Regions from separate parts of the Stenotrophomonas sp. STEN240 genome, predicted to be linked through region 1. Evidence: predicted binding sites of a transcription regulator. Region 1 holds the regulator's gene; the other holds the start of a gene.
What was found. The regulator FliA, encoded in region 1, starts transcription of late flagellar genes. The targets are predictions, from matches to a motif close to TAAAGTTTNNCNNNCNNNGGCCGATAA.
Positions count from the first base shown of each region.

Region 2: a site for FliA is predicted at 1,852-1,878, ahead of ACVOKO_RS08750 (HDOD domain-containing protein). Genes of this name have one in related genera too.

Region 1 covers NZ_JBRRBO010000032.1:39,390-43,696, reverse strand. The annotation lists gene flhF (flagellar biosynthesis GTPase FlhF) at 1-183, shown strand, start outside; gene ACVOKO_RS13760 (MinD/ParA family ATP-binding protein) at 170-1,054, shown strand; gene ACVOKO_RS13755 (RNA polymerase sigma factor FliA) at 1,051-1,800, shown strand; gene cheY (chemotaxis response regulator CheY) at 1,814-2,206, shown strand; gene ACVOKO_RS13745 (protein phosphatase CheZ) at 2,206-2,823, shown strand; gene ACVOKO_RS13740 (chemotaxis protein CheA) at 2,827-4,307, shown strand, end outside.
Region 2 covers NZ_JBRRBO010000014.1:72,332-76,638, reverse strand. The annotation lists gene ACVOKO_RS08755 (phospholipase D family protein) at 1-686, shown strand, start outside; gene ACVOKO_RS08750 (HDOD domain-containing protein) at 755-1,768, opposite strand; gene ACVOKO_RS08745 (IclR family transcriptional regulator) at 2,799-3,590, shown strand; gene ACVOKO_RS08740 (hypothetical protein) at 3,769-4,059, opposite strand; gene ACVOKO_RS08735 (carboxylesterase family protein) at 4,164-4,307, shown strand, end outside.

The DNA.
Region 1 (4,307 bases):
TTCGGTTCGGCCCTGTCGGTGGCAGTCGACCATCGCCTGCCGATCACCTGGGTAACCGACGGTCAGGACGTTCCGGAAGACCTTTATCGGGCCTCTGCCGCAAATCTGGTACTTCGCCTTGAAGATTTGCGCCGGGCGGCCGATATGCCCTGCAACACGGAGTTGAACAATGCAGTCGCGTGAGTACGCCAAGCTGACCAACACCTTCCCGCTGTCGGCTACCCGGCACGAACCGGCCGGCCCGGTACGCACCATCGCGGTGACCGGCGGCAAGGGCGGTGTGGGTAAAACCAATGTCTCGGCCAATCTGGCCGTGGCACTGGCAGGCATGGGCAAACGTACGCTGCTGCTGGACGCCGACCTGGGCCTGGCCAATATCGACGTGGTGCTGGGCCTGCAGCCCAAGCACACCCTGGCCGACCTGGTCGCCGGGCGCGCCACGCTGGAAGAAGTCATCATCGAAGGCCCGAACGGCGTGCTGGTAGTGCCAGCCGCTTCCGGCCGCCGGCACATGGCCGAGCTGCAGCCAGCTGAGCACGTTGGCCTGGTCAATGTGTTCTCCGAGCTCGAACGCGACCTTGATGTGATGATCATCGACACTGCCGCCGGCATCACCGACAGCGTGTTGACCTTCTGCCAGGCCGCCCAGGACACCGTGGTGGTGGTCTGTGACGAGCCGGCCTCGATCACCGACGCCTACGCACTGATCAAGGTGCTCTCGCGCGAGCGCGGCGTGGACCGCATCCAGGTGGTGGCCAACATGGTCCGCGACCCGAACGAAGGCCGCGCCCTGTACGAAAAGCTGGTGCGGGTCTGCGAGAAGTTCCTGATCGATGTCTCGCTGAATTACCTGGGCTGCGTGCCGCAGGACGACTGGCTGCGCCTGTCGGTGCAGCGCCAGCAGCCGGTGGTCAAGCTCTACCCTTCCGCGCCGGCATCGCTGGCCATCAACGAAATCGCCCGTCGCACCGCGCGCTGGCAAGCCCCAACCGCTCCGCGCGGCGGCGTTGAGTTCTTCCTGGAACGCATCATCCAGCAGAAGGTGAAGGCATGAACAATGCAGCCGCCCAATACCGTGAAGTCCAGCGCAACGCGGCCAATGACTGCATCGCCCGCCACGCCGACCTGGTCCGCCGCATCGCCCACCATTTGGCCGCGCGCCTGCCCGCCAGCGTCGAGGTCGACGATCTGATCCAGGCCGGCATGATGGGGCTGATCGAAGCTTCGCGCAGCTACGACGCCGAACAGGGCGCCTCGTTCGAGACCTATGCATCCATCCGCATCCGCGGCTCGATGATCGACGAGATCCGCCGTGGCGACTGGGTGCCGCGCTCGGTGCACCGCCGGGCCCGTGACGCCGCCGCCACCATTCGCCGCCTGGAGCAGAGTACCGGCCGTTCGGCCAGCGCCAGCGAAGTGGCCGAGGCGATGGAGCTGCCCCTGCCCGATTACATGCGGCTGGTCGAAGACGCCTCGCGCGGCCAGGTGCTGAGCCTGGAATCGCGCATCGAAGACCAGGGCGAACTGGATACCCCGACCACCGGCGGCCCCAATCCGCAGCAGGTTTTGGAGCGCAGCCAGTTCGGCGCCGAGCTGGGCAAGGCCATCGGCCATCTGCCCGAGCGTGAGCAGCTGGTGCTGTCGCTGTACTACGAGCAGGAATTGAACCTGAAGGAAATCGGCGCGGTATTGGGCGTAAGCGAATCCCGCGTCTGTCAGATCCACGGCCAAGCCATGCTGCGCCTGCGCGGGCGGCTGAAGATTTTCGAGGCGGCCGACGCCGGCCTTGAGGAACCATGAAGAGGAAAGTCTTTTGAACAAGAACATGCGCATCCTGATCGTTGACGACTTCTCGACGATGCGTCGCATCGTCAAGAACCTGCTCGGCGATCTGGGCTTCACCAATACCGCCGAAGCCGAGGACGGGCATGCCGCGCTGTCGCTGCTGCAGAGCCAGCCGTTTGATTTCGTCGTGACCGACTGGAACATGCCGGTGATGACCGGCATCGAGCTGCTCAAGGCGATCCGCAACGATGCCAAGCTCAAAACCCTGCCGGTGTTGATGGTCACCGCCGAAGCCAAGCGTGAGCAGATCATCGAGGCCGCGCAGAGCGGCGTGAACGGCTACATCATCAAGCCATTCACCGCGCAGACGCTGGAAGAAAAGCTCGGCAAGATCTTCGAACGCCTGGCTGCGAGCGCCTGATGAACCAGCTCGGGGAATTGAGCGACAAATCGGCCCTGGTGCAGCGCCTGCAGGACGCACTGGCAGCACTGGAAAGCGGCGACGAAGCCGGCTGGCGCAGGGAAATCGACGCACTGGCTGCGTTGCGTGCACAACCGATGATGTCCGGCCTGGGCCGGCTCGCGCGCGAGCTGGGCCAGGCATTGGGCGAACTGCCCAGCGTACCCAGCGAAGCCGGCGAGCTGGACGACGCCTGCGCGCGCCTGGACCACGTGGTGCAGATGACCGAACAGGCCACCCATCGCACACTTGATCTGGCCGAAGAATGCCGGGCGCTCACAGAGCGTCTGCGCAGCGACGGGCTCAATGCCGAACAGGGCGAAATCCTTGAGCGCATCCGCCACAACCTTACCGAAGTGGCACTGACCCAGAGCTACCAGGACCTTACCGGGCAGATCATCCGCCGGGTGGTTGGCATCGTCCGCCGCGTGCACGAAGGCTTCGGCGCGCTCGGCCTGCCGCCGCCGGAAGAAGACGCCCGCAACCAGGGCTTGGCCGGCCCGGCCGTCAATGGCCTGGACCGCCACGCCGTGTCGCAGGTGGATGCTGACGACCTGCTCTCGGACCTGGGGCTGTAAGCCATGAGTGCATTTGCCGACGACATCGCCGCCGACTTCATCCTCGAAGCGCAGGAGATCCTGGATCGCCTCGGCGAACAGCTGGTGACGCTGGAACAGGCACCGCACGATAGCGAGCAGCTCAACGCCGTGTTCCGCGGCTTCCACACGCTCAAGGGCGGCGCCGGTTTTCTGGCGATCCATCCGATGGTGGAGCTGTGCCACGCCGCCGAGGAAACCCTGGGCATGGCGCGTGCCGGCAAGGCTGAACTGCTGGCCCATCATTTCGATGCCGCCCAACAATCGCTGGACTGGCTGCAGGCCATGCTCGACGCGGTGTCTTCGGGCACCGAACCGGAGCATGCACCTGCGGCGCTGATCGCCCAGTTCGATGTCGGTGCTGCACCGGTCGTTGCAGTCGCGCAGCCGGTCGCCGCGTCTGCAGGTGGCAGCGAGCTGATCAGCGAAGACGAGTTCGAAGCCCTGCTCAACGAGCTGCACGGCAGCGGCACGCCCGGTGCCCAGCCCATCGCTGCGGCAAAGGCCGGCGATGAGCTGATCGACGAAGACGAATTCGAGGCCCTGCTCGACAAGCTGCATGGCGGTGCTGCACCCGGTGCAGTGGCCGTACACGCTGTTCCTGCGGCAGCAGCGGCGCCCAAGCCCGCCCCGCCGCGTGCTGCTGCGCCCGCACCGCGCCCGGCAGCAGCTGCCGCCAAACCGGCAGCCGCCAAAGCCGCCGAGCCCGAGCACACCGTGCGCGTGGACACCAAGCGCCTGGACGCCATCGTCAACCTGATCGGCGAACTGGTGCTGGCGCGCAACCGGCTCAAGACCCTGCGCGTGCGCTTGAAGGACGAAGAACTGGACCGCGCAGTTTCCACTTTGGATATCGCCACCGCACGCCTGCAGTCGGCGGTCATGCGTACCCGCATGCAGCCGGTCGGCAAGGTGTTCTCGCGTTTCCCCAAGGTCGCCCGCGACGTGGCCCGTTCGCTGCACAAGGAAGTCGATCTGGAATTGATCGGCGCCGATACCGAGCTGGACCGCAACCTGGTTGAAGCACTGGCCGATCCACTGGTGCATCTGGTGCGCAATGCCATCGACCATGGCGTGGAATCACCCGAACTACGTGAGGCCCAGGGCAAGCCACGGATGGGCCGGGTACGCCTGTCTGCTCAACAGGAAGGCGACTACGTCAGCATCGAAGTGCAGGACGACGGCGCCGGCATCGACCCCGAACGCCTGCGCGCCAAGGCCCGTGACAAGGGGTTGATCGACCCGGAAGCAGCCGCCCGCCTGACCAGCGAAGAATGCCTGCACCTGGTGTTCCTGCCCGGTTTCTCGACCAAACAGGAAGTCACCGACATTTCCGGCCGTGGCGTTGGCATGGATGTGGTGCAGTCACGCATCCGTGAACTCAGTGGCCAGATCCAGATCCAATCCGAGCTGGGCCGTGGCAGCCGTTTCCTGATCCGCGTGCCGCTGACGTTGGCGATCCTGCC
Region 2 (4,307 bases), on a different contig from region 1:
ATTGGACCAAGGACGTACGCATCCGTTCCGATCCGCCGCGCAAACCCAGTGGTGGTGACAGCAGCCAATGGCTGGTCACCCGCCTGATCGAGGTACTGAGCAGCGCCGAGCATAAATCACTGCTGATATCGCCCTACTTCGTCCCCGGCGCGACCGGCACCAAGGCCTTGATCGAGCAGGTGCGCGACGGCGTGCAGATCGGCATCATCACCAACTCGCTGGCCGCCAACGACGTGGCCGCCGTGCATAGCGGCTACATGCATTACCGCCGCCCGCTGCTGGCCGGCGGCGTGCAGCTGTACGAACTGAAATCACACGGGCATACCAGCAAGGCCTCGCCGTTCGGCAGCAGCGGTGCCAGCCTGCATACCAAGGCCTTCCTGGTTGACGACCGGCGCGGCTTTGTCGGCTCGTTCAACCTCGACCCGCGCTCGGCCTACCTCAATACCGAAATGGGCGCCCTGTTCGACGACCCGGTATTGGCCGCGCGCCTGCACCAGGAATATCTACGCCTCTCCAGCCCCGAGCTGAGTTACTGGGTGTATTTGAACAAGGATCACGAACTGCGTTGGCTGGACCGCGCCAGGACCCCGCCGATCAGCATGCGCACCGAACCGGATACCAACTTCATGCAACGCGCCAGCACGCGGGTGATCAGCTGGTTGCCGTTGGAGTCGCAGCTGTAGGCCGCCCGTGCCGCCATGTAGCGCACAACGCAAGGCCAATGCAGTACCGCTTCACCGGGCTGCGCGGCCTATTCCTGCACGCCATCCGCCTGATTCATCCGCTTCCATAGCCACGTCGCCACATGTTCTGGCAGCTCGCTGGCAAGCGCGGCACAGGCATCGGCCTCGCTCATCCAGCCCTGCGCGTGCAGCATCGCCGCGCTGGCCGCAAGCTGGCCTATCTGCAGCGAGCGCGCCAGACCGGTAGCTGCGGCGGCGTCCACCTGTTTGAGTGCCTGCACTATCGCCGCCGACAGCTTCCAGTGCTCGGCGATACGCACGGCGGTAGGCGCCGTGCAGCGTTCCAGTATGTCCAGCAAGGTACCCGGCTCGCGCGTCCGTAGCGGTGGCCGCACCAGCACATCGGCCGCAGCCTGCATCGCCATGGCTGCGCTCAGCCCCAACAACAGGCCAGCCAGCTGTGCGGCAAAGCCATCCTCGCGCTCCACGCTGCGGGCATGGTCTGCCGCCGCCAGCGACACACGCAAGGTGTACTCCCACAACAGGCGTGCGAACTCGGCGTCCACCCCGCTGGCAGACTCCATCACCGGCTGCACCAGCGCAGCGGAAATGATCTGGCGGATGCCATCGTTGCCGATCAGGGTGACCGCACGCTCGATGCTCTGCACATCCTGTTGCTGCAGCCGGTACAGCGGACTGTTGGCGATGCGCAGCAAGGTGGCCGCCAGCACCGCATCGCTGCCGATGATCCGCGCGATCGAACGCGAGGAGGCCGTGCTGTCATTGACGCTCTGGATCAGCTGCGGCAACAGATTTGGCCGCCGTGGCGTGTAGCGCGAGGACAAATCGGCACGACTGAGCGCTGCCACCACGTCATCGACCACCGCCCGCTGCACCCGCAGCGCGTCGGCCGGTATTTCCGCTGCGCCAAGCGCGCTCAACAGAAAGCGCCGCTGCAGGTCGTCGGCGCAGATCGCCGGACCGGGCGTTCCGGCTGGGGAGGCCGCAACAGCCGGGGCCACATACACGCGGCGCCGCGGCTGCGGCGCGTCGTCACGGCCTCGCAGCCAGAGCCAGACCAAGCCTCCGACCACAACTGCTGCAAGCACTGCCGAAATAATCACCATGAGAAAGCAGAAAACATCCACGCGGAAGCCTGCCTGCTATATCGGCCCGCCCTCACCCTTCTTTAGCCACCCAGCCGGACCGCTGCACAGGCCAATGAAACAACATCTGCAGGTCCACGGCGCGCCGCCGCCAAACCTGCCTTTAGGACGAATCTCAAAATAACCGGAAATGCGAAATTCCATATTGTAAATTCCGAAAAAATGGTAATTATTAAAACCAATAATTACGGTAATGGAAGGTCACGAAAAACCAGCCCGCCAGGCCGAAAATTCCCAACTGAATCCCAATAAAACCCTTACAAATCAATCATTCACCAAAATTCCCCTCATTAGATCGCTGACACCAGACTCAAGCCGCACGCGAGACTTTGAAGGGCAGCATCAAATACTTGGTTTCACCCGCTAAACCATAATCACGCTGCACAGCAACGGCCAAGGGAAGGCCATATCCAAACCAAGCAAACAGTGCGCACCAAATACCAGATTTGTGAATAACAGCACAGGCAAATGGCAACTTCCCCGATTGCAGTAAATCCAATCATTGCTATGGTCAATAGAAGTTTATGTATTTGGATTTAGTTCCAAATATAAAACCACTCCCTCAATAGCCACGCACGGGCAAACCATATGCGCTGTAAAACCGGCTGCAACACAATGCGGGTGCGCGGCGGGCGCCGCTTTGCCACCACGATGAAAGGCAAGGAGCCCCGCAGTTTCCTGGTCGATGGCGGCTACGCCACCGAAGCTGGTCTGTCCGCTTGGCCATGCCGTGCAACGCGAGGGTTTCTTCAGGGACAGCAGAGGCAAGTACCCGCTGCCTTGAGCGGTGGCCGGCATCCGCTGCGGCCGCTGTCTGCAATGCCACCGATACCCCACCGACATCGACGACACCTTCCGTACCCGCCGTCCAGCCTGGCGGGTTTCGTCAGCGCACAGCGCCTGCCCGTCAATGGCGGCTTTGTCTTCAACTAAAGGGAAGACGGTAATGTCATCGCCCCATGCAACACCCTTGAAAGAACAGACCCGCTACATGGTGCCGGCTCTGGAGAAAGGCCTGAACATGTTGCAGCTGTTTGGACAGAATGGCGAGCTGAGTTTCACCCAGGTCTGTCAGCGCACTGGTCTGCCCAAAGCATCGGTGTACCGCACGGTGCAGACGCTGGAGCAGATGCGTTTCCTTACACGCAATAGCGCCAGTGGCGGCTATAGCCTGGGCATCAGCGTGCTGCGCCTTGGCTTTGACTATCTGTCATCAATGGACATCGTGCAGATCGGGCGGCCGGTGATACAGCGCCTGCGCGATATCACCAGCTATTCGGCACAGCTGTGCGTGCTGGATGGTCGCGAGATCGTCTACGTCGCACGGGCCAGCGCGGTTGGCGAAGCAGCGGCTGCGGTGGGCGTGGGTACGCGCCTGCCTGCGCATTCCACCGCCATTGGCCGGGTATTGCTGATGGCCCTGCCACAGCAGGACCTCAGCCAACTGTTCCCCGAGCCCAGCCTCTCCTTCACCACCGAGCAGGGCCCGAAGACGCCGCAGGAGCTGATCGAACTGCTCGGCAGCGACTACCGGCGTGGCCATGCCATCAGCGAGTCTTTCTACCAGCCCGGGGTATCCGCGGTGGCCTACCCGCTGCGGGACCGTGACGGCAACGTGGTGGCGTCGATCAGCGTCATGGTTCCGCGCTCGGTCCTGCCAGCAGACCTGAAGACCTCACTGAGCACGCAGGTGCAGAAGGCCGCGCATGAACTCGAAAAGTTCCTGCACACCGTCTAGCTGCGCGCCAGGCGCGGCCAGAAACCGGGTTGTTGCCACACGTCCAGTCATCCGCCCTTTGTATGCCGGCGCCAGCTGCTGCAAGCGCGGAGCGGCGCAGCGCCAGCTCCCCTTCGTTGCCCTGCAAGCGTAATCGTGCCCGTTACCAGCGTCGTCGCAACGCGGTAGCGGTATTGGCTTACTTTTCCTGCTTCTGCAGACGGACGCCCATCGGCCCCTGCAGCGAACCGTCCTCATTGAGCGTGAACTCCAGCATCTCGCCGTTGCTGTCAGGTACCTCGACCTTCAGCGTGTCGCCTTCGCGGGCGTAGTGGGTCTGCTGCGACTTGCCCAGCATTTCGACCATCACCTTGCCATCGGAGGCAAAGGTGTAGCTCACCATGCCCATGCTGTCGCTCCAGGTGCCGCTCAAACCCTGGCTGCACGCGGCCAGCAGCGCCGCCAGCACGACGATCAGTAATTTCTTCATGCACCACTCCCGTAGAATCCGCCGCCGCAGCGGTGTCGCTGCAATTATTCTGGCACAGCACCAATCAGGCTACGCTGCTGCAATCCACAACAGAGTCCGCCGCCATGGGTCGCATTGTTTTATCGCTTTGCCTGCTGGGCCTGCTGCTGGGCTGCAGCAGTACGCCCACCTCAGCTACCAGCACCCAGGCGCATGGGCGGTTCGTGGCGCGGCAGCTGGATTTCGAAGGCCACCAATTCCGTTATCAG